Regions from separate parts of the Pseudoalteromonas sp. MMG033 genome, predicted to be linked through region 2. Evidence: riboswitches for the same ligand, from Rfam matches in the RefSeq annotation. Region 2 holds a riboswitch; the other holds the start of a gene.
The links. A riboswitch is a leader RNA that binds a small molecule or an ion and turns the genes downstream of it on or off. The one in region 2 is predicted to bind cobalamin.
Positions count from the first base shown of each region.

Region 1: it holds a riboswitch for cobalamin, as region 2 does, so the genes downstream of both, AC2CZC_RS03890 (TonB-dependent receptor domain-containing protein) here and AC2CZC_RS01145 (ABC transporter ATP-binding protein) in region 2, are expected to answer to the same signal.

Region 1 covers NZ_CM170070.1:809,891-825,409, reverse strand. The annotation lists gene AC2CZC_RS03940 (argininosuccinate synthase) at 13-1,224, shown strand; partial or broken gene argH (argininosuccinate lyase) at 1,246-2,604, shown strand; gene AC2CZC_RS03930 (hypothetical protein) at 3,348-3,812, shown strand; gene AC2CZC_RS03925 (capsule assembly Wzi family protein) at 3,852-5,207, opposite strand; gene coaD (pantetheine-phosphate adenylyltransferase) at 5,204-5,686, opposite strand; gene AC2CZC_RS03915 (TetR/AcrR family transcriptional regulator) at 5,857-6,513, shown strand; gene thiI (tRNA uracil 4-sulfurtransferase ThiI) at 6,685-8,142, shown strand; gene AC2CZC_RS03905 (ketopantoate reductase family protein) at 8,155-9,051, opposite strand; gene AC2CZC_RS03900 (VanZ family protein) at 9,048-9,401, opposite strand; gene AC2CZC_RS03895 (YajQ family cyclic di-GMP-binding protein) at 9,605-10,087, shown strand; cobalamin riboswitch at 10,174-10,345, shown strand; gene AC2CZC_RS03890 (TonB-dependent receptor domain-containing protein) at 10,385-12,241, shown strand; gene msrA (peptide-methionine (S)-S-oxide reductase MsrA) at 12,282-12,815, opposite strand; gene AC2CZC_RS03880 (efflux RND transporter permease subunit) at 12,812-15,519, opposite strand, start outside.
Region 2 covers NZ_CM170070.1:255,681-271,199, reverse strand. The annotation lists gene AC2CZC_RS01225 (AmpG family muropeptide MFS transporter) at 1-1, opposite strand, end outside; gene AC2CZC_RS01220 (peptidylprolyl isomerase) at 9-632, opposite strand; gene AC2CZC_RS01215 (YajG family lipoprotein) at 648-1,214, opposite strand; gene AC2CZC_RS01210 (methyltransferase) at 1,217-2,371, opposite strand; gene AC2CZC_RS01205 (alpha-ketoglutarate-dependent dioxygenase AlkB family protein) at 2,412-2,993, shown strand; gene AC2CZC_RS01200 (BolA family protein) at 3,053-3,364, shown strand; gene fabV (enoyl-ACP reductase FabV) at 3,508-4,698, shown strand; gene AC2CZC_RS01190 (Na(+)-translocating NADH-quinone reductase subunit A) at 5,066-6,409, shown strand; gene AC2CZC_RS01185 (NADH:ubiquinone reductase (Na(+)-transporting) subunit B) at 6,412-7,611, shown strand; gene AC2CZC_RS01180 (Na(+)-translocating NADH-quinone reductase subunit C) at 7,604-8,350, shown strand; gene AC2CZC_RS01175 (NADH:ubiquinone reductase (Na(+)-transporting) subunit D) at 8,350-8,982, shown strand; gene nqrE (NADH:ubiquinone reductase (Na(+)-transporting) subunit E) at 8,993-9,601, shown strand; gene nqrF (NADH:ubiquinone reductase (Na(+)-transporting) subunit F) at 9,621-10,847, shown strand; gene AC2CZC_RS01160 (FAD:protein FMN transferase) at 10,947-11,978, shown strand; gene nqrM ((Na+)-NQR maturation NqrM) at 12,118-12,330, shown strand; gene AC2CZC_RS01150 (histidine phosphatase family protein) at 12,378-12,977, shown strand; cobalamin riboswitch at 12,995-13,119, shown strand; gene AC2CZC_RS01145 (ABC transporter ATP-binding protein) at 13,204-14,028, shown strand; gene AC2CZC_RS01140 (FecCD family ABC transporter permease) at 14,025-15,017, shown strand; gene cobT (nicotinate-nucleotide--dimethylbenzimidazole phosphoribosyltransferase) at 15,029-15,519, shown strand, end outside.

The DNA.
Region 1 (15,519 bases), 550 kb from region 2:
GGTTAATAAAAGATGAGTGAAGTAAAGAAGGTAGTTTTGGCGTATTCTGGCGGATTAGACACGTCTGCCATCGTACCGTGGTTAAAAGAAAACTACGGGTGTGAAGTAGTCGCCTTCGTTGCAGATGTTGGTCAAGGTGAAGAAGAGCTCGCTGGTGTAGAAGAAAAAGCCATTGCTTCAGGTGCCAGCGAATGCCATGTCGTTGACTTAAAAGAAGAGTTGGTAAGTGACTATATTTACCCAACTTTGCAAACCGGTGCTATTTATGAAGGTACTTATTTACTTGGGACATCGATGGCGCGTCCTATCATTGCCAAAGCTCAGGTGGAAGTAGCCCGTAAAGTAGGGGCCGATGCGTTATCTCATGGGTGCACGGGAAAAGGTAATGATCAGGTTCGTTTTGAGTCTTGTTTTGCTGCGTTAGCACCTGATCTCAAAGTGATTGCACCTTGGCGAGAGTGGACGTTATCTAGTCGAGAGTCGTTGTTGGATTACCTAGCACAAAGAGATATTCCGTGTGCCGCTTCAGCAACAAAAATATATAGCCGCGATGCCAATATTTGGCATATTTCTCACGAGGGGGGAGAGCTTGAAAATCCCTGGAATCAGCCAAGCAGTCAAGTGTGGACTTGGACCTCATCACCTGAGCAAGCGCCCGATAAACCTGAATTTGTTTCTGTTTTAGTGGAGCAAGGTCAAGTCGTTGCTGTCAATGGTGAACGATATAGTCCATACCAATGCTTAGTGACGCTCAATGATATTGCAGCCAAACATGGTGTTGGCCGTGTTGATATCGTGGAAAACCGTCTTGTCGGGATGAAGTCTCGTGGCTGTTATGAAACACCAGGTGGTACTGTGATCATGGCTGCGCTGCAAGCGATTGATGAGTTGGTACTAGATAAATCAAGCCGCAAATGGAAAGAAACGTATGCCAGCGAGTTTTCACATTTGGTTTATGATGGCCGTTGGTTTACACCACTCAAAGACTCTATTTTGGCAGCGGCACAGGCATTAGCAGACTGCGCAACGGGTGAAGTGGTGCTAAAGCTATATAAAGGACAAGTCGTTGCCGTTCAAAAGCAATCCGTGAATAGCCTATATAGTGAAGACTTTGCCACATTTGGTGAAGATGATGTGTATGACCAATCGCACGCAGAAGGGTTTATTCGTTTGTTCTCGCTTTCAAGTCGAATTGCGGCGTTGAATAAGCAAAAACAGTCCTAGTTGGTAAAGGAGTTATACGTTATGGCACTATGGGGCGGGCGATTTTCTTCAGGCCCAGATCAAGCTTTTAAGCAATTTAATGATTCATTACCTTTTGACTATCAGTTGGTTGAGCAAGATATTGTCGGTTCAATTGCATGGGCTGGTGCACTTGAGCAAGTCGGAGTTTTGACAAAAGAAGAGCGTGGGCAGCTTGTCGCTGCTCTAAACTCACTGTTAGAGGAGTCAGTGCAAGATAGGGCGTCGATTGCAAGCAGTGGTTATGAAGATATTCACTCCTATGTTGAGGCGAAGCTGATAGAAAAAGTTGGGGACTTAGGCAAAAAGCTACATACGGGCCGCAGTCGCAATGATCAGGTTGCTACGGACTTTCGCTTGTGGTCACGTCAAACCGCTGAGCAAATTGTCACGGCAATTAAGTCATTACAATGTGCGCTTGTGCAATTGGCTGAGCGAGAGTTAGAGACTATTTTACCTGGTTATACCCATTTGCAGCGTGCACAACCTGTGCTGTTTAGCCATTGGTGCATGGCGTATGTAGAGATGTTAACCAGAGATGTTTCACGTTTGAGTGATGCCATTGAACGTCTCAATGAATGTCCGTTGGGATCAGGCGCATTGGCGGGTACGGCTTACGCCATTGATAGAGAACACTTAGCGACACAGTTAGGGTTTAAAAATGCGACGCGTAATAGTTTAGATGCCGTCTCAGATAGAGACTTTGTGGTAGAGCTACTAAGCTGTGCGTCTATTTCAATGATGCACCTCTCGCGTCTTGCTGAAGATATGATCTTTTATAATAGTGGTGAGTCAGGCTTTATTGAATTGGCAGATAACGTGACGTCTGGATCATCCTTAATGCCGCAGAAGAAAAATCCAGATGCGCTGGAGTTAATTCGAGGTAAAACAGGACGTGTTTTTGGCGCATTTAGTGCCATGATGATGACACTCAAAGCACTACCTTTGGCCTATAACAAAGATATGCAAGAAGATAAAGAAGGCCTTTTTGATGCCCTACCAACGTGGATCGCATGTATTCATATGGCGGAATCTTGTATTAAAGGGGTAAAAGTGAATGCTGAAGCGACCCTAAAGGCTGCGCAAGGCGGGCACGCTAATGCAACTGAACTTGCAGATTATCTTGTCGCTAAAGGTGTTCCTTTTAGAGAAGGGCATCACATAGTTGGGCAATTGGTGCAAATCGCCATTGAGCAGGGCAAGAATTTAGAAGCTCTCGCTTTGGATGAATTTAAACTTGTATGTCCAAAAATTGACAGTGATGTCTATCCGCGGTTAGAAATTGCCGCTTGTATTGCCGCAAGGCAAGCATTGGGTGGCACTTCTTTGCCGCAAGTGACGGCTGCAATTAATCACTTTAAAGGCGCCATCGAAGATTAAGTATCTTTATCCTCAATTAAGAGAGGTATTTTTTATACCTCTCTTAAAAAAATTGTGTTTACATGATTTTTTCACTGTTGCGTACGTTAACCTTTTTTGTCCCTTTTATGTGCTTTATTTCCCGTACTACTAAGCTGCATGTTCATTTCTTTCATATCTCTTTAATCTTAAGTAATTACACAAGGTTATGATTTAATTGATATTTATATTCTATTTTTTGAGCGTACGTATGTGAGTTCTTTAGAGGATGTTTTGTTAATAAAATAGAGTGTTGCAAATTTCATTGTTATTCATGGGGTTATAATTTCATTAAAGGGGATAATTTAATTGTTCATATAAAAAACAATAGTTTATTTATTGTGCATTTTGGTTTGTCGTAAATTTTTTGTTTTATTTTTGTTTTTAATTGGCCTGCTTGTTGCTTATATATGGGTTCTAGAGTTTTAGCTTTTCATTTTGTTGTGATAGCTGAAATGAATAAATTCATATAGAGGGAAAGCAATGTTTAACTTAACTATCGAAAATTTCGACTCACCTGAAAATGCTGGAAAAACAAAGATAAAGTCTGGTAATGTGATTACATCTCTCGAAAGCTTGAAGGTGATATCTGGCGGGCGTGGTAGTGGTAATTATCCTAAAAAGCGCTTTTCATATACTCAACGTAGATAATGGCATTTGATTATTTCGGATTAAGTATCGGAGCCCTTGTGATTTGGGGCTTTTTTATGGCCAGTTTACTCCATGTGTCTTTTTACATATTGGCCGTAAATAAAAATGTGCAGGCTTTAGCCTGCGCAACTATTTTGGCAGTGTCATATAGTTTTAGTGATCTCACAATGCCTGTTAACTTTGAGGCTATTGATTTCGGAGTCTTGCTCGCCTATGACTTATTGACATTGATTGCTCTAGTTTGGGCTAGGCGCTTTCTATTTAAGAAGGCTTCTGCAGCGCCATGTTATGTATACTGCTGTATAGGCCTTACGATTAATGCATTATTATTTTTAGCAATGTTTACCGATTCATACTTGCTAGGTAACTTAGAGCCTTGGGCATTATGGTATTTCTACTCATCTGCAGTGAACATTGTCGATTTAATTATGGTGAGTGTTGTGATCCTTAATCGAGACTTTTTAGGTTTGCATTTAATGACTCGCAAGCTCTTAAAAGACCCAGTCTCAGCTAAGGTTTAGGCTGTTATTAGTGTGGGACTAATAACAGCACGAGTTACGTTAGTATTGGTATTCCCAGCTTAAGCCTAATGATTGATGAGTATCATCTTGCAGGTCCGTTTCATCTTTCCAGATTGTGAAATTGGTTTTTAATAAACCAGCCCAAAGTGCTTGCTGATAACCTACTTCAATTAACGTGCGATCCATTTGCATTGACTCAAACTCAGTAAGTTTTAGCTTTGCATAACCCCCAGTTCCCTCAATTTGGAAATAATCTGCAGCTACAGTAATGCTCTTAGCTTGTGGGCCTATACCCGCGCCAAGCCATAAGTCATATTCCTTGTAGTCAGAGCCTTTTCCTGCTTGCTGGAAGTTACATTGAAAGCTAGCGGACTCTGCCAAGCAGTCTGTTGTTGTATCACTATATTCAATAAAGCCTTTAACTCTGTAGTCTTCATTGGACCAATAGGTTTCTATACCTGCTGTAAATAGCGCTTCATCAGGCATAATACCTGTATCATTATCACCACTATATTCAGCATAAATTGCAACAGGCAGTTGGTTAAAAATAGAGGAGTATTTAAAGTCGATACTGGTTATGCGACGTTTATCTATTTCGGTGGTGGTGTCGAGTTGGGTGAAGATGAAATCGCTTCCCGTTGTCGCGAAACCAAGCTCTAACCCTTGGATTGGGGTTGCTGAAAAACGCGCTCCCCAAAAGTCACCTTCTTTGTTACGAGGTTTTTGTTTTGCGGCAATAGCAGTGATTTGCCATGGCCCAATAAAAGATAAAAACTGTGGACCATTGTAGTTTGTATTTGCGCGACTCAATCGCACAGCTTTCATCGGTGTGGCGTTATTTGAAAGAAGTAAGGCAGTCTCATTACCTGGCCCCCACCAATAATCTAGCCTCTCAGCACTGAGTGACCAATCTCCCAACAGTATTGCGAGGTGACTACCATGATGATTAACATATTTTCCATCTGCAGCGTCGTCAGCATAGTTAACTTGAACGCGAGCACTGACATTAGCGCCTGTGATCTGTCCAAAAGTTGTTACTCCAGACTTTTCTCTTGGGTTTTCTCCCATCCCCGAGCTCGTTTCTGGATGTTCTCTAAAGTGAGTTTTGATACCAGAAGTCCTTGTACGTTTTGCATACTGCAAAGCATGGCGCAGGTGACTGACTGCAAAAGCGGTTTCATTATTTAACTGAGAAGACTTTATTTGCTTTAGGTCAGATGTAATGCCTTGCCATAATAATGGATATTGGTTTACGGGACGATTGATTAACCCGTGGCTGACTAATAGGTCAATAGAGTGCTTCAGTGTGTTATCTTCTGCGGATATCCAAGGTGATGCATCGCTGTGAAAAGACATGGCGCAAAGACTGATTGCACACAGTTGTTTTAACTTCATTTATGTAACTTCTCCAATAGAGCCTTTGCAACAATCGGATCGACAAATTCACTGACATCACCATGATGAAGTGCGACTTCTTTCACTAAGGTTGAAGAAATGAAAGAGTTCTTTTCTGAAGGCGTTAGGAACACACTTTCTAACTCTGGGTAAAGTCTACGGTTCATATTGGCAAGTTGAAATTCATAGTCGAAGTCAGAAACCGCCCTAATGCCTCTAATTAAAACATTGGCCCCTTGTGCTTTGGCTAAATCAACCAATAGCCCTGAAAAACCAATGACTTTGACATTAGGAATGTCGGTGAGAATTTGCTCAGCCAATTCGACACGCTCCTCTAGCGTAAAACATGGTTTTTTAGTTGGATTATGAGCAATAGCAAGCACAACCGTATCGAACATTTTGGCAGCGCGTTTAATGAGGTCTGAATGGCCGTTAGTCAAAGGGTCAAATGTACCTGGATATAGGGCGATAACTTTCATGGGATTGTTGCAACACAAAAAATTTTTGCTATGTTAGCAAGCTTCTGATGCAAATTCACTGGTCTGCTTTCAAATTTGCTCATTTAACCTTGTATATGTTTAGTGCTATTTTCAATTAACCAAGTGGCCGTAAGCCATTACTTCAATTAAGCGTGTAAAGAGAGTTGGATATGAATACCAAGGAAAAAATAATTCGTACGAGTATTGCCTTGTTTAATCTTCATGGCGAGCGAGCGATCACTACGAATCACATAGCATCAAATATGGGGATAAGCCCAGGAAATTTGTATTATCATTTCAAAAATAAAGAAGACATCATTAGGCATATTTTTTCTCTCTACAGTGAACATTTGAGCACGCATTTCAAGCCCTTGAGTATTGAGCATGAGCCACTTGAGCAGCTAACTCAGTATTTGGACTCACTGTTTGAATTGATGTGGCGATATCATTTCTTTTACGACAACCTTACTGATATTTTGGCGCGTGATAAAAGCTTAAAAAAGGACTACATTGAATTTCAGTCTCAATTATTCGAACAGGTAAAAGCTGTGGTTATTGGTCTGCGCAGTGCTGGCGTGATTGATATTGAAGATTATGATGTCGATGAGCTTGCGCATATGCTTAAAATGGTTGTGAGTTTCTGGACGCCTTATGTTAAAGCTAGAAGATTAACAGGGGTGTTAGAGCAAAAAGATATTTACAATGGTATCGTCAAGGTATTGATGTTATTTAAGCCTTATGCGACTCAAATGAGCAGTGAAAAAATCGCACAGTTGCGTGATTATTATCAAGAACAAGCAGATACTAGCCTACCGAGTATTGCCTAACCTTCTATCTATCAAGCTGCCAGTTATGGCTGGCGGCTGGTCTTATTATTTATTCAAGTTGCCAATCACCCTGATTATTTCCTAGTCTTTAATAAGTTTGCTATAATCCCGCGCCTTAAAATGATTCAACGTCTTATGCGTTTATAGTTTCACACCAGCGAGTAACTTCATATGCTTAAATTTATCGTCAAGCTGCATCCTGAGATCGTCATCAAAAGTAAATCAGTGCGCAAGCGTTTTACTAAAATCTTAGAAAAAAACATCAAGCTTTTGCTAGGTCGAGTTGATGAAAAGATTTTTGTGAAAAACAATTGGGATAACATTACGGTTGTCAGTCAGCTTAGCGATGATAAAACACGATTAGCGCTAATTGATGGCCTTAAACGTGTGCCTGGTGTGACGTTATTTTTAGAAGTACAAGAAGTTAGTTTTGAAACTCTGGATGACATATATCAACATACCTTGCCGTTGGTGCGTGAACAAATTGAAAATAAGACGTTTTGTGTGCGAGTGAAACGCCAAGGCAAGCATGATTTTACTTCAAGTGATGTAGAGCGTTATGTCGGCGGCGGTTTGAATCAAAACGTTGAAACGGCAAGTGTAAAGTTAACTCGTCCAGAAGAAACTGTAAAAATTGAAATTAAAGATCAGTTTGCCTATATCGTACGTACACAATACCGTGGATTAGGAGGCTTCCCTTTACCCACGCAAGAAGACGTACTGTCTCTAATGTCAGGTGGGTTCGATTCAGGTGTTGCCAGTTATCAAATGATCAGAAAAGGGGCGCGCACTCACTTTTTATTCTTTAACCTAGGCGGTGCAGCGCACGAAATCGGCGTAAAGCAAGTGAGTCATTACCTGTGGAAGCAATATAGTTCAACGCATAAGGTGAAGTTCATCACTGTCGACTTTGAACCGGTTGTTGCTGAAATACTAGAAAATGTAGAAAACAGCCAAATGGGTGTGATCTTAAAGCGTATGATGATGCGTGCCGGTAGTGCAGTTGCTCAAAAGTTAAGAATTCAAGCGTTAGTAACGGGTGAAAGTATCGGTCAAGTATCGAGTCAAACTCTGGCCAATTTAAGTGTTATCGACCGTGTGACTGAAACTTTGATTTTAAGGCCGCTTATCCAAAACGACAAAGAAGAGATCATCCGCATTGCACGTGAAATTGGTACTTGTGAAATGGCAGAAGCAATGCCTGAGTACTGTGGTGTTATTTCTAAAAAGCCGACAGTTAAAGCGGTACTTGAGAAAATTGAAGCTGAAGAAGCGAATTTCGATTTTGATGTACTGAATACAGTGGTTGATAATGCGGTGATTAAAGATATTCGTGACATTGAGGTGGAAGCGAAAGAGGAAGTCAAAGAAGCTGAAAATGTGAAAGAACTTCCAGAAAATGCCGTCGTTGTTGATATTCGCTCTCCAGAAGAAGAAGATGCAGATCCGCTTGAAATTGAGGGTATTGAAGTTATTCACCTGCCATTTTTCCGTCTAGCGACTAAGTTTGGTGATTTACCTCAAGATAAGGATTATTACCTGTATTGTAGTAAAGGGGTCATGAGCCAGTTACAAGCGCTCATTTTGCATGAAAATGGCTTTACTAAAGTTAAAGTTTATCGCCCATAAATAAGAGCAGGTTTAAGCCTGCTCTTTTTGTTTTATTTGCTGCCAAAGGCGCTCATTTTGAGGGGCCTGGCGGCCATGCTTTTTCGCCACGGTGGAAACAAATCCACAGATTGCATCTATTTCAGAGTGTCTATTCAGTTTGATATCTTGTGCCATGGATGAGGTGTTGTTTGCGGTCAATGTCATAACATGATAGGCACGTGTTAGCTCTTCACTCAGTTGTAATTCAACCCCTTCTAACCTTGCGATTTCACATGTCTCATTAAGTAAGTTCAACACTTTGCGTGCATATTTTGGGGCTCTTAAGGCGCCGTTTTGACATTGGTGTAATGCTGTTAACGGGTTAATGGCAATGTTGACGCATAACTTTTGCCACCGGATCAAATTAATGTCATCAACCACTTCAATCGGGTCAAAATGCTTTGCAAACCATGTTTGATACAGTGTATTCAGTTGTTGTTTCGCGATCTGGTTACACGCCCCAAGCTGCGAGAGGCCAGATCCTTTAAATATGACTGAATTTGGGGTTGGTTTCATGCCACCCATGGAAGTGCTGAAGAAAAAGAGGGCGTGTTTTGGTTCGAGCTGTGTTTGAATACTCTGAATATCATGCATACCATTGTGGCTGAGAATGAGATTTGCATTATCACTTAAGTGGGGTGTTATGTCAGAGACGGCTTGTTCAACTTGGTATGCCTTGACGGGAATAATACAGGTATGAATTTGTTCACTGAGCTGATCTAAAGTAGTCACTTTTATATTAAGGCGAGTTTGCTCTGTACCTTGAACAAACAAAAACGCTTGGTAGGGTAAATTGCGCGTGATAAGCGTGACAGAATGCTCTTTTGCAAGTTTTTCTGCCAGCAATAGTCCAACAGCGCCGCAACCAAGTATGTAGACCTGACTCATGATGTTGCTCGTCTCTGCTTATATTTATCAAACAGCCAGATAGCGATAAAATAGCTCATCGCGCCGCTGATATCTGCAATAAAGTCGCCAAGGGAAGCCTGCCTATATGGCAGCGTAGATTGCATCCATTCTACAGCAGCACCATAGCTAGTGAGTAAAATCATATGAAACCAGATCTTAAATTTAAACGCACGATGCGAAAAAAAAGCCAACGCGAAAAATACCCCAAAATGCACCACCTTATCTAGGTGCTCAACCCTAATAGCATGATTGTTAACTTCTTTTGCAAATAGGTATGTTACGATGATCAAAAATAATAGTAGCAATGCTCGGTATAATTTTCTTGTCACATGCACTCCAACTTCAATGTGATGAAAAATCAGTATAACACCGAATTATTAAAAGTGGCTTAATAGTAAATACTCGAATACTCATGGGTATAGAAGAACATATTCAATGCTCTGGTGAAGTCATGTGTACATGCAAAAAAGTATATCGTATTGCTGTTGAGCATTGTTATAATTGCCCATAAATTTGTTTTGAGGAGAGAGCAATGCCTTCTTTTGATATTGTATCTGAAATAGAAATGACGGAAGCGAAAAACACCGTTGATAATGCTAACCGTGAATTGGAAACGCGTTATGACTTTAGAGGTGTTGAAGCTTCTATTGAGTTGAAAGATGAAGTTATCCAGTTAAAGTCTGAATCTGAACAGCAAGTCATGCAGTTATTTGACATGGTTGTTGGTAAAGCGGCAAAGCGCGGACTGGATGTAGGGTGTTTTGAATTGAAAGACGTTGAGCGCAGTGGCAAAACATTTGCGCGCAAAGTAGCTTTGAAACAAGGCATTGATAAGGATATGGCAAAAAAAGTTGTCAAGCTTATTAAAGACTCTAAATTAAAGGTACAAGCTGCAATCCAAGGTGAAGAAGTACGTGTAACAGGCAAGAAGCGCGATGATTTGCAAGAAGTCATGCAGTTAATTCGTACATCAGATCTGGGCCAACCATTCCAGTTCAAAAATTTCAGAGACTAAGCGGTCTTGAGTACTGGGGTTCCAGATCAATAAATGGCACTGGAACTCTAGACGTCCATTGACAATCCCCCCTTAAATCTCAGACAATACGCGCGGAATTTCGAGGTGCCAAACAACGCTGGTGAACAGCGGGTGTATGGGATAATCGGGAAGTTGGTGCGCAAAATTTGGACTTGGCAATCCCAACGCTGCCCCCGCAACGGTAAAACTATAGTAATGTGGTTGAGCCCGGAGACCGGCCTTGAATTTGACTCATTTGATGAACTTTGTACGGTGGGTACAAAGTAGGGGATCTTCATGTTAAAAATATCTGCGCTAAGTGCTGCTGTATTAGCAGCGGTTTCATTTCACACATCTGCGACTCAAGAAATAGAGCATATTACAGTCACTGCAAATAAATTTGAGCAGCCGATAAAAAATACGCTAGCAAGTGTTTCAATGCTTGAACGGGATCAAATCGATCAATTAAATGTAAGAGATATTCCCTCTTTATTGAATACGTTACCCGGTGTTGACGTGGTGAGAAGTGGTGGATTAGGACAGATTGCGAGTGTTTTTGTTCGTGGCGCATCCATTCAACATACGCTTGTGCTCATTGACGGTGTGCGTGTTAGTGATGCTAATTCTGGCAATGTTTCGTTTACTAACATACCAGTAAACAGCATTGAAAGAATTGAGGTGGTGAGAGGCGCTCGTGCGGCTATTTATGGCTCTGATGCAGTATCTGGTGTGATTAATATTATTACGCGTGAAGCACAGACACATGAAGTCACTCTGACATCAGGCAGTCACAATTATGTTGAAGTGCAAGCTGCTGGTAGACTCAAAGTAGAAAAGTTGAGCTTGGGCTACAACTTCGGCATTGAACAAACTGATGGGTACGATGTCATCGAAAAAGATCCAAGTGCACCTATTGGTAAAGACCATGATCAAGACGGATACGAGAACAAAAACTTTGGATTCAACCTCGCTTATGACTTTGAACAATATGGTGAGTTATCTGCGATTACCCAATTTAGTGAAGGTACTGGTGAGTATGATAATCCGTGGGGTAATGATGAATATGACTTCGAGAATTATACTGCTAAACTCGCTTGGGTTAAGCGCACTGACGCGTTAACGCAAAATGCCGCCTTGAATGTATCGCAAGAAGAAAATGTGCATACAGGTTCCGAAAAAGAAGATATTTATAGCACTGAACGCCGTGAGTTGGAGTACCAAGCACGTTTTAAAGTGTTAGAGACACTTCAGGCTACTGCGGGTATTTCACACCTAAACGAAGATGTTTCAAAATCCACCGCAAAGTTTACAGAGTCACAAAGAGATAACACGGCTATCTTTGCTGGTGCGTTTTACGATGATGAGAAGTTTCTAGCAAATTTATCTGTGCGTTCAGATGACTATGATTTTCATGGTCGTGCCAATACCTATACAACAGGGTTTGGTGTAAAAGCGCATAAGAATGCAACATTTAGAATAAATCATGGCACGTCATTCCGTGCACCAACATTAAGCAACGCGTTTGTAGCTGATAGCCCTTGGTACGCGCCTAATGGCGAGATAAAGCCAGAAGAAGCAGAAAACAATGAAATAGGTTTAACATTAACGTCATCATGGGGTCGTTATGACGTGGCGGTGTTTGAAAACCGAATTACAAACTTGATTTCAAACATTCAAGACCCAGAAACTAAACTGTTTGTGGCGCAAAATATTAACAAAGCGACGATGAAAGGTGTCGAGCTTAGTGCTCAGTTTGAAGCGCTTGGCTTTGAACACTCTGCAAACCTAACTTTACTTGATGCAAAAGATAACTCAACGGGCACGTCGACGGATCTTCCGCGTAGACCTTCTAAAGCATTCAATTACACCTTGACTAAACAATGGGAAAAGTTGAATGTGAATTTGACTATGCTGTATCGCTCAGACAGACCGACTATTGCATTTTATAACTCAAAGTTAAGTGCTTACACTGTGTTTAATTTATCAGCGAACTACGAACTGTTAGATGGCATTGAGCTAAATGCGCGAATGGAAAATCTAACTGATAAAGAGTACTTTACGTCAGGTGCTGGTTTTACAGCTGACGGTAGCAGGCTGCTAGGCTATAAGCCATTAGGGCGTCAGCTGTATGTCGGTGCTAAGATTGAATTTTAATTCGAATGATGAAAGAGCTAGTATTTACTAGCTCTTTTTTTTAATTTAATTCTTTAGAAAATAGCTGTTCAAACTTCGCCACTTTAGGCGCAATCATAATACTGCAATACCCTTGATTGGGATTCTCATCGAAGTAGTTTTGATGATACTGTTCTGCATCATAAAACGTTTCGATTTCACTCAGCTCTGTGACAATAGCATCTTGTAGTTGAGGTTGAAGCTTTGTTATATAAGCTTGAGCCAGCTGCAATTGCTCATCAGAATGATAAAAAATCACGCTGCGATACTGGGTACCAATGTCATTACCCTGACGATTGAGCTGCGTGGGATCGTGCAGTGTAAAAAACATCTCAAGTAGTTTTTCAAATGACACCACATTTGGGTCAAATGCCAACTGTACCACTTCAGCATGGCCGCTAGCACCTGAACAAATTTCTTTATATGTCGGATTGAGCGTACTGCCACCGCTGTAGCCAGATGTTACTTGCGTGACACCTTTTACTCTGCGAAATGCAGCATCGATACACCAAAAGCACCCACCACCAAACGTGGCCAGTTGTGATTGACTCATTATTCAATTCCTTCGTTTTGCTCACGATGAGGATACGTTTGTTGCTGCTTGTTGAGCTCAACAGCAGTATGCTCAGGTGAGCGGGTTCGCTTAGCAAGTATGCCATAGGCTGTTGGAATAACAAACAAGGTAAGAATAGTTGCTAGACTGACACCTGCAAATACTACAACGCCAATCACCATTCTGCTTTCCGCACCTGGACCTGTTGCCAATACTAGGGGAATGGCACTCATTACCGTAGTCAATGAAGTCATGATGATTGGGCGTAAACGCTGCGTTGCGGCGCTAATAATCGCTTGCTCAAACGCCACGCCTTTATCCCGTAATTGGTTGGCAAATTCCACGATCAAAATACCATTTTTAGCACTGAGGCCTATCAACATGACGATGCCAATTTGGCTGTAAATGTTGATTGAACTGTCACTAAAGTATAAGCCCAGCATCGCTCCAATTAAACCAAGCGGCACGGTTAGCATGATCACAAATGGGTGCACAAAGCTTTCAAATTGCGCAGCCAAGACTAAGAAGGTGACGGTTAAAGCAAGAATAAAGACATATGTCATTGCTGATGCGCCCTCATAAAAGAGCTGTGACTCGCCTTTATAATCTATTGCGCCATCGGTGTGATTTTCCTCGCTGGCCACGGTATTCAGAAAATCCAGTGCTTGCTCTAGCGTATAGCCCTCAGCCAAATTAGCCGAAATAGTGATTGCTCGCATGCGGTTGTAGCGATTTAATCGGGCGGCTGTCGCTTCTTCTTTGATCGTAATAAGGCTGTCTAACGGAATAAGTTGCCCCGTACGAGAGGTGACATACACATTATTGATATCTGTGGGAGCAGCGAAATCAGCCTTGGTGCCTTTGAGGATAACATCATACTCTTCGCCTCTGTCGATAAAAGTGGTGACTCGACGCTGGCCCAACATGGTTTCTAATGTACGGCCGATGTCGCTGGTCGACACACCTAAATCAGCAGCTTTAAGTTTGTCTATGCTGATTAAAAACTGAGGGAACGTTTCTTTATAATCATGATCGAGTCTGATTAATCCTGGATTACTGCGAGCACGTTCAAAAATACGGTCGCGCCAAGCTGCGAGCTCTTGATAATCATTACCTTGTAATACAAATTCAATGGGTCGAGATGAACCTCCACCACCAATGCCTCTGCGCATGATGGCAAATGCTCTTACGTCAGTCACCTGTTGCATTTTACCGCTGATCTCAGACATGACTTGCCAAGTAGAGCGCTTTCGTTCATCCCAGTCTGGCATGCCAACAATGGCAACACCACCCATACTCCCCCAACCAGGAACACGGATCAGTACGCGGCTGAGTTCATTATTTTCAACATATGGCATTAGATGCTGCTCAATTTGTGCCATATTTGCCGCGTTATTCTCATAACTAGCACCCTCAGGGCCACTCATCATAAGGAAGAAGGTACCACGATCTTCTTTGGGCGTGAGCTCCGATGGGATCTGTTTAAACAGGCCATAACTGGCAGCCAGCGACAGGATGAGCACGAGGATTAAACCATAGCGGCTGTTTACGTTGCGTCTTAATACGTTTTGATAGCGCAGCTCTAACTGACCAAATTGATGATTCATCCACTTCGAAAAACGCCCCTCTTGCTCTTGTTTGAGCACTTTAGAGCACAGAGCTGGTGACAAGGTCAGTGCGGTGATACTTGAGAAAATAACGGCAGCACTAACCGCAAGGGCAAACTCCGTAAATAGCGCACCGATGCGTCCATCCATAAAGATCAATGGCACAAACACAGACACTAGGACGAGCGTTGTAGCGATGATGGCAAAGCCGACTTCTCTGGCTCCTCGATATGCTGCAAGTAGCCTTGGTTCTCCTTGCTCAATGCGTCGGTGAATGTTTTCTAACATCACGATGGCATCATCTACAACTAGGCCGATGGCTAATACTAATGCAAGTAGGGTGAGCAGGTTAATGGAATACCCCATGGCCAATAAAAACATAAAAGTTGCTATGAGTGCCACAGGTACAGTGACTGCGGGGATAAGCGTTGCACGAATGTTACCTAAAAAGATAAAGATGATGAGAACCACTAAGCCCATCGCGATAGCGAGTGTGCGATAAACTTCAGAAATCGATTCACGAATGAAAATGGATGAGTCGTAGCTGTCCTCTATTTTTGTTCCTTCGGGTAAGTTTCGCTTTATCGAAATAAGTTCTTTACGAACATTATCAACCACGTCTAACGTATTCGCTTTGGCCTGTTTAACGATACCAAGGCCTATCATGTTTTTACCATTGCCACGGAAGGTGCTTTCTTCATCTTGTGCTTCTAACGACACTTTGGCGACTTCACCAAGGCGAACTAGATAACCGTTATCACCGCGCTTGACAACCAGTTCTGAAAAGTCGCGTTGCGAGGTATAACTCCGGGCAATGCGGACGGCAAAATCACGGTCTAAAGATTCAATTTCCCCAGCAGGTAATTCAACATTTTCGCGACGTAAGACATTTTCAATATCACTGCTGGTTACGCCTCTGGCAGCCATAGCTTGGCGATCAAGCCAGATCTTCATAGCATAGCGACGCTCGCCGCCGATTTGTACCCGTGATACGCCATCAACCACAGCCAAACGATCAACCACGTAGCGCTGAGCATAATCAGATAGCTGTAACGTATCCATTGAGGTACTGTTTAAAACAAACCATGCAATGGCATTTT
Region 2 (15,519 bases):
TTGTTTAGTTAAAACTCTTCAGCTGGCAAGATATCGACGCTATGAATGATAACCGCTGTCTTAGGGATAAATGAGTAACCTAGCTTTTGATTGTAGCCAGTTTCCACTTGCATTATCTTGTCCAAGGTTTCATAACCATCAGTGACGTTACCAAATACCGCAAATCCCCAACCTCTACCTGGGTTTAAGTGGTCATTGTCATCCATATTAAAGAAGAACTGACGGGTACCCGAATGCGGCTTACTGTCTTGGTAGGCCATCGCGACAGAATACATTTCATTTTTTAGTCCGTTACCACTTTCATTGAAAATGGGTTTGCGTTCGAACATACCATCGTAGTCTTTGTCGTAGCCGCCACCTTGGATCACAAAGTCTTTTTCGTTGGCTTCATCACGTTCGACTCGATGAAAAACAGAACCTTTATAATCACCATTGACAACATAGGTTAAAAAGTTATTGACCGTCAATGGCGCGCGTGAGCGGTCTAGTTCTACAATGATTTTACCTAGCGATGTATTGATCTGAACTTTAGGGAATAGATTGTCTTTTTGGACGAAGCGTCCTTCTTTATTAGCTGCTTGTGCAAAGCTTGCTGTTACAATTAGGAAAGCAAAAACCAATATGCGGATCATGTTGACTGCCTCTTATTATTGTTGTGCGATGAAATCAATTAACTCTTTGTCTTTAATTATATGAGTAACAAGTTGCTGTGCGAGCATATTAAGCTGACCTTCCACCTTGGCTTGGTCGTGCTTTAAAGAGCCCGATAGCGTGCGAGTCCCCGTATATGACTTACTAAAAGTACCACTTGGTTTATTGACCGTCACTTTAAATTCAGCTTCGGCATTACTTTCATGCTTGCTGTATGTTTCAGTCACTTGCGCTAAGAACTTATCTATCTCCAGTGTAATCGTTGTTTTTGCTTCTGAAGTAATGTTTGCGTTATTCGCCACTAAGGCCTGTTTAAATACATTAGAAATAGTGACCGGCAAGTTTGCATCAGGCAAGTAAACTGCGGGCTCTGTATTCAACACTTTGACAGTAAACTTGGATGTTCTTAAATCCATCACTTTGACATTGATAGGCATGTTAAGCTGGACAACTTGACCTTCGGAATATTGTGGATTCATGATCACCGACTTTGGCGCGGCTGTGCAGCCAGACAATATAGCCAACATGCCTGCAGTTGCGAGAGAGTAGATAATTTTGGCCATGATTAGCTCCTTTTTATTACGCTTAATACGGTAAATTTTTTATTATTGCCCAGCACCTTACAATTACCAAAAAGGCGCTGCAACTTATCTTGATAATCCAAATGACGATTTCCAATGATCCTGAGCTCGCCGCCATTGCGCAGTGTATATTTAGCCTGTAAAAACATTTGCCAAGCAATGTGGTCTGTGATGGCTTGTGCTTGGTGGAATGGCGGATTACACAGCACTAAATCTGCGCAGTTCGGAGTAAAATCGGTTAAACAGTCGTTGTGTACAAACTGGCAATCGCTCAGTCTGGTAGGTAGATTGTCTGCTACGTTCTGGCGAGCACTTGCTACAGCCATCGCAGACTCATCCACAAAGGTGACTTTTGCATTGGGCATCCGGTTTAATGTTTGCAGTCCAATCACGCCATTACCACATCCCAAATCAATGATGTTGAGTGCCTTTTTACCTGCAGGCAGGTAGTTAAAGAAAAACCGTGCGCCAATATCCAAGGAGTCACGTGAAAAGACATTGGCGTGATTGGTGATGGTCATCTCTGTGTTTTCTAATGACCAAGATACTGGAAACTTGCAAGCAACGGGCTTGTTGGTTGTTTTAGAGAAAATTAATCGAGACTTTTTAACGGCCAAACTGGTTTTTGGTTCGTAGATAAAATGGTTAAACGACTTTAGTGTCGAGGTATGGATCTCTTTTGCTTTACCTGCGGCAATAACAGGGATGTCTGCGGGTAAGTGACTCAATTTTGCTAACTGGTGCTGTAAATAACCGGCATTTTTAGGTATTTTTAGTATCACTAAATCGATGTCATGGGGCAGCGCATCCAAGCTATCTAAAAATGAGATATGGGTATCTGGTAGCTGGTTTTCGCTCAGATTGTATTTACACGCTGCAGTGCTCACAAAAGAGTCGTTGACAAAATGAATGGCAGGGAGCTGATCATCATGTTGGTAAATAACGGATAGTGCGCAACTGAGTGCGCCAAAGCTGTCATTTAACACTAATATTTTTCGCACATCAGAGTAGTCTTCGCTGATGTGTTCAAGTAGATACTCGTCTGCGGCATCCCAAGCCTGTAAACTGCGATTTTTTTGTTCTAGAGGAAATCGATGTAAAGTAAATGGGCGATTAGCCAATACCGCGTCGGTTGTCATAGGTCTATATTTTTCACTAACAATGTGAGTGCATAATATCATGTCACAGCTGAACAAAGAATGTTTGCCTGAAGGCTTTACGTATTTTCCGCAGGTTATCTCTTTTGATAAAAGCTTGGCCTTATACGAGCACTTAACCACGAGTTTGCCTTGGCAACAGCCAAAAATTCAGGTCTATGGTAAATATCACCTTATCCCAAGGTTACAGTGTTTCGTTGCCGACCCGAGTGTACATTATGGTTACTCAGGTAAGTCATTGGATAATGTTGCATGGCTGCCCGCATTGGATGCCATGCGCCAGCGCTTAAAAAATCAATATGATAAATCTTTTAATGCATTGCTGGTTAATTGGTATCGTGATGGCATGGATACCATGGGTTGGCATAGTGACGATGAAAAAGAGTTGGGCAATAAGCCATTAATAGCCTCGGTATCTTTGGGTGCACCAAGATTGTTCAAAATACGTCATCGACAAACACGGGAAGTCACTTCTTTTGTGCTTGAAACGGGCAGCTTGTTGATTATGTCAGGAGACAGTCAGCACGATTATGAGCACAGTCTACCTAAACAAACAAAAGTCAAGCAGGGACGAATTAATCTGACATTTAGAACGGTTGGTTAATCTTAGTTTAGGGCGTATAGTATGCGGTGTTTAACAATATGATAGTAAAGAGTATGCCCATGTCTATGCAGCAACAAATACACACCAAGCTCAGTGACGCAATTGATTGCACGCACCTTGAGGTGATCAATGAAAGCCATATGCACAGTCGCGGGAGTGATTCGCACTTTAAAGTGATTGTTGTCAGTGAAGAGTTTTCTGGTTTACGTTTATTACCTCGCCACAGACGCATAAATGACGTACTGAAGTCTGAATTAGCCAATGATATTCATGCTCTGGCTATTCATGCCCATACACCTGAAGAATTTAGTGAGCAGTCTGAGCAAGTGCCAGCGTCACCAAACTGTTTAGGTGGGTCAAAGTTCGACTAACATCTGATCAGACCTGTATTTAGGTCATCAGAGATTACACTATACGCAATTTTTCTGGCACCATCTTTCTAACCCCTCAGTTGTTTGTGGTAAATGATGGGCCTAAATACTTGAGACAAATTCAAAATTTAGTAGGAAATATAATGGTAATTAAGCCGAAGATCCGTGGTTTTATCTGTACAAATGCTCATCCAGCAGGTTGTGCTGCACATGTTGAAGAGCAAATCGCTTATGTTAAGCAACAGGGCGAGTTAAAAGATGGTCCAAAAAATGTACTTGTGATCGGTGCTTCTACTGGCTATGGCCTAGCGTCTCGTATTACTGCGGCATTTGGTTCTGGTGCTAAAACACTGGGTATCTTTTTTGAGAAAGAAGGTACAGAGAAAAAAACAGCATCTGCTGGTTGGTACAACACCGTAGCTTTCCAAAACGCAGCTGACAACGCAGGCCTTTGGTCTAAAAACATTAATGGCGATGCGTTTTCAACGGAACTAAAAGAAAAAGCCATTGAAGCGATTAAAGCGGATATGGGTAAAGTCGATTTAATTATTTACAGCCTAGCTTCGCCGCGTCGTACTGATCCTAAAACAGGTGAAACACACAGTTCAGTGCTTAAGCCAATTGGCGAGGCAATTACAACTAAAAACTTAAACACGTCTAAGCGCGTTATTGACGAAGTGAGTGTTGAAGCGGCCAACGAAGATGAAATCGCTAACACAGTTAAAGTGATGGGCGGCGAAGACTGGGAACTTTGGTTAGATGCACTTAAGCAAGCAGATGTGCTTGCAGATAACTTTAAGACGACAGCTTATACTTATATTGGTAAAGAGCTAACATGGCCAATTTATGGTCATGCAACAATCGGTAAAGCGAAAGAAGATTTAGATAGAGCTGCTGCGGCAATTAAAGCGTCTACAGCTGCGCTCAATGGTGAAGCTTATGTGTCTTCTCTTAATGCAGTTGTGACACAAGCGAGTTCTGCAATTCCAATCATGCCACTTTATATCTCAGCTTTATTTAAAGTAACCAAAGAAGACGGCACATATGAAGGGACTATTGAGCAGATCCATGGTCTATTTAATGAAAGTCTGTACAGCGATAGCCCACGTTTTGATGACGGTGGTCACCTGTTCCAAAACTACAAAGAGCTAGAAGAGGGTGTACAAGCACGTATTCAGCATATTTGGGACACAGTAGATACTGATACGATTGATGCATTAACTGACTACGAAGGTTATCACAACGAGTTCTTAAAATTATTTGGCTTTGGTGTTGATGGTGTCGATTACGATGCTGATGTGAATACTATTGCTGAAATCAATAATTTAGTTTAATTATTGAACGGGTGGTGAAGCGTATTTGCTGCACCACCTTATATTTATCCCGCTAAACACACCTATCTTTTTCTCATTCAATACCACTTTGGTCTATATTGAATTAATCGCAATTAGCTGAACTGAGCTAAAACCATTGTTAAGTCGTATTAATTTGATAATTCTACTCGCATAGTCAGGGCGATTAATGTTAAAATTGCGGAAATATGTGAGGACTATATATCACGACGCTTGTTTTTGGTTGATTTGACTTTTGTCAAGTCTCTTTTGACTAGGCGAGTTCTTTGATACTGAAAACACAATGAGATAGCGGCCGTGATAACTAAAGATTTTTCAATTTCTTTCCGTTAATGTAATGCAAGTGCGTATGATCAACATAAAAAAAGGTCTGGACTTACCCATAGAGGGCGCACCACAGCAAGCTATTCATGATGGCGCTGCCATCAAACGCGTAGCTGTGCTTGGTGAAGAGTTTATTGGTATGCGTCCAACCATGCATGTTCGTGTGGATGACCAAGTCAAAAAAGGCCAAATTCTTTTTGAAGACAAAAAGAATCCTGGCGTCAAGTTTACTGCGCCAGCCTCTGGTGTAGTTAAAGAAATCAACCGTGGTGCTAAGCGTGTTCTTCAGTCTGTTGTGATTGAAGTACAAGGCAATGAGCAAATCACTTTCGACAAGGTCGCAGCTGCTGATTTAAGCAACTTAGATCGTGAGAAAGTTAAAGAAGTGCTTATTGAATCTGGTCAATGGCCAGCGCTACGTGCACGTCCATTTAGCCGTGTTGCTGTGCCAAGCGCAACGCCGAGCTCAATCTTCGTGACAGCCATAGATACTAACCCATTAGCCGCAGATCCTGCAGTGATCATTGCTGAAAACGTTGAAGCGTTTGAAGCGGGTCTAGCAGTGGTTTCACGTCTAACTGATGGCAAAGTATTTGTGTGTAAGCAGTCTGGTAGTAAAGTACCAAGCTCTTCGCTATCACAAGTAGAAGTACATGAGTTCGCGGGTGTTCACCCAGCAGGCTTAGTGGGTACTCATATCCATCATCTAGATGCAGTTAGTGCAGACAAGCAAGTTTGGCACTTAGGTTACCAGGACGTTATCGCGTTTGGTAAGCTGTTCCTAACTGGCGAGATCTACACTGATCGAGTTATTTCTTTAGCAGGTCCTCGCGTAAAGAATCCTCGTTTAGTTAAAACTCAAGTTGGTGCGTCGTTAACAGATTTAGTATCTGGTGAACTTGAAGACGGTGATAACCGAGTCATTTCTGGCTCTGTGTTAGCTGGTAAAACAGCAGCCGGCCCTCATGGTTTCCTAGGTCGTTACCACGTACAGGTTTCAGTTCTTCTTGAAGGTCGTGAGAAAGAACTATTTGGTTGGATTGCGCCAGGTAGTAAAAAATTCTCTGTGACACGTACATTCATTTCACACTTAGCACCTAGCCGTTTGTTCAAGTTTACAACGTCTACTGGTGGTTCTAAGCGTGCAATGGTGCCAATCGGCAACTATGAGCGTGTTATGCCTCTGGATATCCTACCAACGCTATTACTTCGTGATCTGATCGCAGGCGATCTAGATAGCGCTATCTCTTTAGGTGCGCTTGAGCTTGACGAAGAAGATTTAGCATTGTGTACCTTCGTATGTCCAGGCAAGTATGACTTTGGCTTAATCCTACGTGATTGCCTGACTACTATCGAGAAGGAAGGTTAAAAATGGCCTTAAAGAAATTTTTAGAAGACATTGAACCTCACTTTGAACCAGGTGGAAAACACGAGAAGTGGTATGCGCTTTATGAAGCTATCGCGACGGTTTTCTATACTCCTGGTTATGTAAACAAAGGCGGCACGCACGTGCGTGATAACATCGACCTGAAACGTATCATGATTTTGGTATGGATGGCGACGTTCCCGGCTATGTTCTTTGGTATGTTCAACATCGGTCACCAAGCGGCATTAGCGATTGGTAGTGGTTTTGACATCGCATCTACTTGGCAAGCTGGTATTTTCCAGGCGCTAGGTGGTGAGCTGACAGCAGATTCTGGCTGGGCAGCGAAAATGTTTTATGGTGCGTGCTTCTTCTTACCTATTTACGGTACAGTGTTTATCGTAGGTGGTTTCTGGGAAGTATTATTCGCATCAGTGCGTAAGCACGAAGTAAACGAAGGTTTCTTCGTAACTTCAGTATTATTTGCATTGATCCTGCCTGCAACCATTCCTTTATGGCAAGTTGCACTAGGTATCACGTTTGGTGTTGTGGTAGCTAAAGAAGTATTCGGTGGTACAGGCCGTAACTTCCTTAACCCTGCACTTGCTGGTCGTGCGTTCCTTTTCTTCGCATACCCAGGTGATATCTCAGGTGACACAGTATGGACAGCAGTAGATTCATTCTCTGGTGCTACATACCTAGGTCAAGCAGCGATCGGTTCATTAGATTACAACAACATGCAGTTGTGGTGGGATGCATTCTACGGCTTTATCCAAGGTTCAATGGGTGAAACGTCGACGCTAGCACTGGCAATTGGTGGTTTGTTCTTGATGTATGTGCGTATCGCGTCATGGCGCATCGTACTAGGTACATTCCTAGGTATGGTTGTGATGTCTACGCTACTGAACATGATCGGTTCTGACACGAACGCGACATTTGCTATGCCTTGGCATTGGCACTTAGTACTTGGTGGTTTTGCATTTGGTATGTTCTTTATGGCGACTGACCCAGTTTCTGCGTCTTTCACTGATAAAGGTAAATGGGCATACGGTGCATTAATTGGTGTTATGGTAGTGCTTATCCGTGTTGTTAACCCAGCATACCCAGAAGGTATGATGTTAGCAATCCTATTCGCTAACCTATTCGCACCGCTATTCGACCACCTTGTAGTGCAGTCAAATGTGAAGAGGAGATTGGCACGTGTCTAGTAACAATGAAACTATCGGCAAAACGTTAGGCGTTGTTGTTGGTTTATGTTTAGTGTGTGCAATCGTCGTATCTTTTGCGGCAGTTCAATTGCGCCCTCTACAACAGGCAAACAAAATTGAAGACGTTCAGCGTAACATTCTAGCAGCAGCTGGTTTTAAAGACGTTGAGAACGTTTCACAAAAGTACAGCCAAGTTATCGATGCACGCGTTGTTGACTTAAAATCTGGTGAGTTTGTTGACACAGATCCTAACTCGTTCGATTTCACAATGACTAAGTTCGATGCAGAGCGCAGCTTCGCAGTACCAAAAGAAGATGACCTTGCTGGTGTTCTTCGTATGACGCACGAATCGCCTGTATACCTTGCTAAAGATAGCAACGGTCAGGTTGAGTCTGTGATCCTGCCAGTGCAAGGTTACGGTCTTTGGGGCATCATGTATGGTTTCATCGCACTTGAGCTTGATACGAAAACGATTAAAGCAATCAACTTCTATCAGCACGGTGAAACAGCGGGTCTTGGTGGTGAAATCCAGAACCCTAAGTGGACAGCTACTTGGGAAGGCAAGCAACTACCTGTTGATATCGTAAAAGGCACAGCTGGCAACGATATTCACAAAGTTGATGGTCTATCTGGCGCAACACTAACTTCGAACGGTGTTGATAACACATTCAAGTTCTGGACAGGCGATAAAGCGTTTGGTCCATTCCTAGCGAAAGTACGTGAAGGGGCATTGAACTAATGGCTAATGCAAAAGAAATGAAGGAAGTCTTGTTAGGACCAGTCTTCGCAAACAACCCAATTGCTCTGCAAGTACTGGGTATTTGTTCTGCGCTAGCGGTTACTTCAAGCCTTAAAAATGCACTTATCATGTCACTTGCTTTGACTGTGGTAACTGCGTTCTCAAGCTTATTTATCTCGTTGATCCGTAACCACATTCCGTCAAGTGTACGTATCATCGTTCAAATGACGATTATCGCATCATTGGTAATCGTTGTTGACCAAACACTTCAAGCATTTGTTTATGCTACGGCTAAAGAACTAACGGTATTCGTTGGTCTGATCATTACTAACTGTATCGTAATGGGTCGTGCAGAAGCATATGCAATGAAGTCGCCACCGCTTATGTCTTTCTTAGACGGTATCGGTAACGGTCTTGGTTACTCAGTAGTTCTAATTACAATTGGTTTTGTACGTGAGCTATTCGGTGCAGGTGCACTATTTGGTGTTGAAATTCTTCCACTTGTTGCTGACGGTGGTTGGTACCAGCCAATGGGTCTATTAATTATGCCATTCAGTTCATTCTTCTTAGTTGGTTTCTTCATTTGGGTACTTCGTACTTATAAGAAAGACCAAGTAGAAGCGAAGGCATAAGGGGAGAAAGATGGAACATTATCTTAGCTTATTTGTAAAAGCTGTTTTCATTGAAAACTTAGCGCTATCTTTCTTCTTAGGTATGTGTACATTCCTTGCGGTATCTAAGAAAGTAACTACCTCGTTTGGTCTTGGTGTTGCTGTTATCTTCGTACTAGGTGTAGCTGTACCGGTAAACAACATCGTTTATCACGCAGTATTAGCACCAGGTGCACTTGAGTGGCTTGGTTTCCCAGAAGCTGACTTAAGCTTCTTGAAATTCTTGACTTTCATCGGTGTAATTGCAGCACTGGTACAGATCCTTGAAATGACTTTGGACAAGTTCTTCCCAGCGCTATACAACGCACTTGGTATTTTCTTGCCACTGATCACAGTAAACTGTGCGATTTTCGGTGCGGTAGCATTCATGGTTGAGCGTAACTACAACCTAACAGAATCAGTCGTATTCGGCGTAGGTTCTGGTGTGGGTTGGGCGCTTGCAATTGTATTGCTAGCAGGTCTTCGTGAGAAGATGAAGTATGCTGATATCCCTGACGGTCTTCGTGGTTTAGGTATTACCTTCATCACTGTAGGTCTTATGGGCTTTGGCTTCTTGTCATTCTCTGGTATTTCACTTTAATTAGCGAGGAAACTATACGATGGAAACTATTGTATTAGGTGTAAGTATGTTCATCGCTATCGTTGTGATCTTGGTGCTAGTCATCATCGCAGCGAAATCGAAGCTTGTACCAAGCGGTGACATCACAATCGGCATCAATGGCGATGCAGATAAAGCAATTACTTCAGCACCAGGTGGTAAGCTATTAGGCTCACTAGCTGATGCAGGTATCTTCATTTCATCAGCATGTGGTGGTGGTGGTTCTTGTGGCCAGTGTCGTGTACATGTTCATTCTGGTGGTGGTGATATCCTTCCAACGGAGCTTGACCACATTACTAAAGGTGAAGCACGTGAAGGCTGTCGTCTAGCGTGTCAGGTTGCAGTTAAAACTGACATGGAAATCGAAGTAGAAGAGTCTATCTTCGGTGTTAAAAAGTGGGAATGTACAGTTATCTCTAACGATAACAAAGCGACATTCATCAAAGAGCTTAAGCTTGGTATCCCTGAAGGTGAGGTTGTACCTTTCCGTGCCGGTGGTTATATCCAGATTGAAGCGCCAGCTCACCACGTTAAATACGCTGACTTCGATATTCCTGACGAGTATCGTGGCGACTGGGAGCGTTTCGGCTTCTTTAACCTTGAGTCTAAGGTTGATGACGAAACAATCCGTGCATACTCAATGGCAAACTACCCAGAAGAGTTTGGCATCATCATGCTTAACGTACGTATTGCGACTCCGCCGCCAAATAACCTAAGCCTACCTTGTGGTAAGATGTCATCGTACATCTGGTCACTAAAAGAAGGTGATAAAGTCACTATCTCTGGTCCATTCGGTGAATTCTTCGCGAAAGAAACTGATGCAGAAATGGTATTCGTTGGTGGTGGTGCAGGTATGGCACCAATGCGTTCACACATCTTCGACCAGCTTAAGCGTCTTAACTCAGACCGTAAGATGTCTTTCTGGTACGGTGCACGTTCTAAGCGTGAGATGTTCTACGTAGAAGACTTTGACGGCCTAGCAGCTGACAACGAAAACTTTGAATGGCACGTAGCACTTTCAGATCCTCAACCAGAGGATAACTGGGAAGGTTACACAGGCTTCATCCACAACGTATTACTAGAAAACTATCTGAAGGACCACGAAGCGCCTGAAGATTGTGAGTTCTACATGTGTGGTCCACCGATGATGAACGCGGCTGTTATCAACATGCTGAAAGATCTAGGTGTTGAAGACGAAAACATCCTACTTGATGACTTCGGTGGTTAATTAGGAACTTAGATATGATGATAAATCGTATTTAATAAGATTAAACCCCTAGGGCATTCCCTAGGGGTTTTTTTATATGCTTTAAGGATTAAAAAGTAGATGCAAAAACTCAGCTATTTATTCTCTGTTATTTTTTTGATGTTTTTTTTGTCCGCTTGTGGACAGCAGCAAACTCAACAAAAGCCGGTTGAAATTAACGGCAAAACCATGGGAACTACCTATAACATTAAAGTATTCCCCGGTCCGGTGAGTCTAGAGGTGCAGCGTTTTAAGCAAGAAGTGGATGAAGCGCTTGTGGCAGTTAACCAATCTATGTCTACCTATATTCCCGACTCAGAAATCAATCGCTTTAATCGCCTTGAGGCTAATACAGTAATGCCGATTAGTGGCGATTTTCGTGCCGTGATCGCAGAGTCTATTCGCTTAGGTGAGTCGACTAAAACCTTAGATGTGACTATGGGACCGCTGATTGATTTATGGGGCTTTGGTCCAGATAAAAGACCGACCAAGAGACCTTCGCAATCTGACATTGAAGCCATGCAAGCAAATATCGGTGTAAATAAGTTAGCGCTGACAGATGAAGGGCTGGCGAAATCTCTGCCACATCTTGAATTATCTTTTTCAGCGACCGCGAAAGGTTATGGAATCGATAAAGTTGCAGAGTTGATAGAGAAAAAAGGCTTATCTAATTATATGGTAGAAATTGGCGGAGAACTTCGTATCTCTGGCAACAAGCCAGATGGTTCACCTTGGCGAATAGCGATTGAAAAACCAGATGCACCAGCAGGACAGCGTCAAATTCACCGAGTTGTAGAGCCGGGCAATAATGCCATTGCCACGTCAGGGGACTATCGCATTTTTTACGAAATGGATGGCGAGGTATTTACGCACCTAATTGACCCAGGTACAGGTAGACCTGTGCGCCATGACTTGGTGTCTGTGACTGTGTTACATCCTTCAGCAATGACAGCTGATGGCTTGGCAACAGCGCTTACCGTGATGGGTACGCAACGAGCAAGAGCTTATGCTGAAGAGCATAATCTACCAGTGTACTTGATCAGTAAAACAGACGCTGGCCTAGAGACATTCTCAAGCACTGCGTTTAAGCCGTATTTAGATGTAAAAAAGTAATCAGTGGATTCGGTTAAATATCATTGCTTTTAGTGTGGTAAATTCATTCAACTTTGATGGATTTAGATATATAATATTGTCAATACACCGTCAGTTGCTTGGAACTTGACCAAGCTAGTTTATTGAGGGGCCTTTGCCTATGTCACTATTTATTCTTACCTTTGGGTTACTTATCTTGATCGCTGCAGCTATGGCTGTAGGTGTAATCGTTCAGAAAAAATCAATGGCAAGTAGCTGTGGTGGTTTAGGCTCAATGGGTATCGATAAAATCTGTGATTGTGATGACCCATGTGATAAGCGTAAAAAGCGTTTAGCCAAAGAGCAATCTTGGCGCGAAAACCAAATTCTATAATTAGATAAAAACGCAGGCTAGCCTGCGTTTTTATTATCTCCAAGTATATGCTGCAAACTCTTTACTTTGTTCGTCATACTGAAACGACATTATCCGGTAAGTTATTAGGGCAAACAGATCCTCCTTTAACTGAACAAAGTCAAAACCAATTACTCAAAACACTCCATAGTTTACCCAAGCCAAAACGTGTGCTCAGCTCGCCAAGACTGCGATGTCAGGTTGTAGCAAAAGCATTTTCAGAAAAGCTGGATGCAGAGTTCGCGGTCGTTAATGCACTGCAAGAAATGAACTTTGGTGATTGGGATGGTAAAAGCTATGAGTGGCTTTGGCAGCATACTCGCTCCCCGAGTGTTGGCGACTTTTGGCAAAACCCTTGGTTAGTAACACCGCCGCAAGGTGAGAGTATGGTCTGTTTTAATTCGAGAATTAAAGCTTGGTGGCGTACTTTCACATCTCAAAGCAGTGATGACACAATCGTCATTGTAACTCATGGTGGGGTTATGAAGCAGCTACTGGCACACTGGCTTGCATTGCCTGAGGGCGCTGTAAATCATTTAAACTGCTTTGAAGTTGGATATGGCAAGGTCATTCAGGTGTCAGTGTTCTATGATGAACAGGGGATTGCATGGCCTAAAGTTGTGTTTTAGCCATCTAGACTTCATAATACACAAAATTATTTCGACATCACTTGGGAATGAGGTGTAAACCCTCAGCTGTCCCCGCAACTGTAAAAATGATTGCATGACTACTCATTTAAAGCCAGATACCAAGGTTGGAATAAAGACTTAAGCGGGCGCACTTGGGTCATGTCATTTTACCAAGTCATATTTATGATACAGTGGTGTTTTGATGTGTGCCCCATGTAGAGGAATTATGGCGGCAACACCAATATCAGTCGATAGCTTACATCTAGTTATCAATAATAAATCAATTTTATCCAATATCAGCTTTTCAGTTGCAGAGGGTCAGTGTGTTGGTCTCATCGGACCTAACGGGGCTGGAAAATCCTCTTTACTACGATGTTTATACCGTTTTCAAAGTCCAACATCCGGTACTATCAGTATTAATGGTAAAGATGTAAGCGAGTATGACCGCCAAAGTTATGCTCGCAAAGTCGCTGCAGTGCTTCAAGAGATCCCAAGTCAATTTAATCTCGCTGTTTTTGATGTTGTTGCCATGGGCCTCACACCCCATAAAAGCTTATTTTCCAGCGTATCACTGCGTGACAAACAGGCAATCCAAGAAGCGCTATTAAAGGTCGGATTAACACATAAACAAAAGCAATCCTATGAGTCTCTATCAGGGGGGGAAAAACAACGGGTGATGATAGCCAGGGCTATTGTCCAGCGCCCGAGTTTACTCTTAATGGATGAGCCTACCAGCCATTTGGACGTGAAGTACCAAATCGAAATTATGGCGCTAGCTAAATCATTAGGGATCACTGTGGTCGCCTCTTTTCATGACTTAAATTTAGCCTCAGCCCTCTGTGACGCTATGTTAGTTTTAAATCATGGAGAGCTTGTTATTCATGGCACGCCTAAAGAGGTGGTGAGCGAGTCTATGTTAGCACAAGTTTTTGGTGTCAAAGCCGACGTGACCCTCCAAACATGTTCAGCAAGTGAACAAGAGATCCCACATATTCGTTATCAGTATCACTTATCGGGTGATGGCGAACTATCATCGAGGGGCCGAACATGAGGTTAGCTGCAAGCAGTGCATTGTTACTCGCATGTTTATTCAGCTTTGTGTGCGCCCTAAGTATCGGGGCAGTGCAAGTTGATTTTTACGATGTTTGGCTGGCTTTATGGTCATACGACAACACCCAGTTAGCACAAAAAATTGTTATCGAGCTGAGGTTACCGCGTACCGTTCTTGCATTTTTGGCTGGAGCTGGGCTTGCGACAGCGGGGCTGATTTTACAGACAGTCACACGCAACCCCCTTGCTGACCCCTATCTATTTGGTATCTCTTCAGGAGCCTCTTTTGGCGTGGTGTTGCTATTAACATTATTTGGCATGCAAGGTGCGCTTGCCATGTCTGGCGCTGCTTTAATCGGTAGTGTCTGCGCTATGTGTTTGTTGCTATTGATTGCATATCATAAGGGCACTGCGCAAATCGAAAATATGTTGCTAGCGGGCGTTGCACTGTCTTTCTTATTTAATGCATTTACGAGTTTGCTCTTGTATTGGAGCGATCCGCAAGCGGTTACCGCCATTATCTTTTGGAGCTTAGGTAGCTTCAGTCGTGCTGATTGGATGTGGATGTGGTTGCCTGCTGTTGTGGTGCTAAGCGGAATTATGACCGTTGTTTGCTTTAGGCGGCATTTAAATGCGTTGCTATTAGGTGATGAAAGTGCGGTAACTTTAGGCGTTAATGTACACAGGTTGCGCTTGGGCATGTTATTGGTGAGCTCTTTGATAACGGCTGTGTTAGTCGCAGCATGTGGCGGAGTCGGCTTTGTTGGCTTAATGATCCCACACATAGTGCGGTTTTTTATCTCTCAAGCGCGTGTATTAGGCATGCTAGTCACGGCTTTAAGCGGTGGATTATTGATGCTGTGGGTGGACGTGTTAGCCCGAATAATCATAGAAAACCAAGAATTGCCTATTGGTGTGATTACTGCGGCCATAGGTAGCGTCTTTTTCTTATCTTTACTTATGTTTCGCAAGCGAGCGGCAAGTATTTAACAGAGGCCCATATGATCCCTGCTTTAGATTTAACACACAGTGATTTTGTACAGCAAAAACTTGACTTAAAAACAAAGCCTCAAGGCTCATTGGGTAAGTTAGAGGCACTGGCAAAGCAGCTGGTGTTGATTTACGCACAAGGCATGTCAAAAGAGACAATGGCCGCGCAACATTTTAGTATTGAAAATCCATCAGTCAGTATTTTTGCCGGCGACCATGGCATTGCCAGTGAAGGCGTCTCTATTGCACCGAGTGAAGTCACCGGTCAAATGGTGGCTAACTTTGCCGGTGGCGGTGCTGCGATTTGCGTGTTAGCCCGTCAGTTGGGCTGGCGTCTAAATATAGTGGATTGCGGTATTCTTAAGTCTGTTCAAAACAGTCACGTGATTGACAGCAGGCTTGGGGCAACGACTGCATCTTTTCATTTGCAAGCGGCGATGAATGAGTCTCAGTTGGCGCAAGGTCTTGATAATGCCAAGCAGCTTGTGGCAGCAGAGTTGGA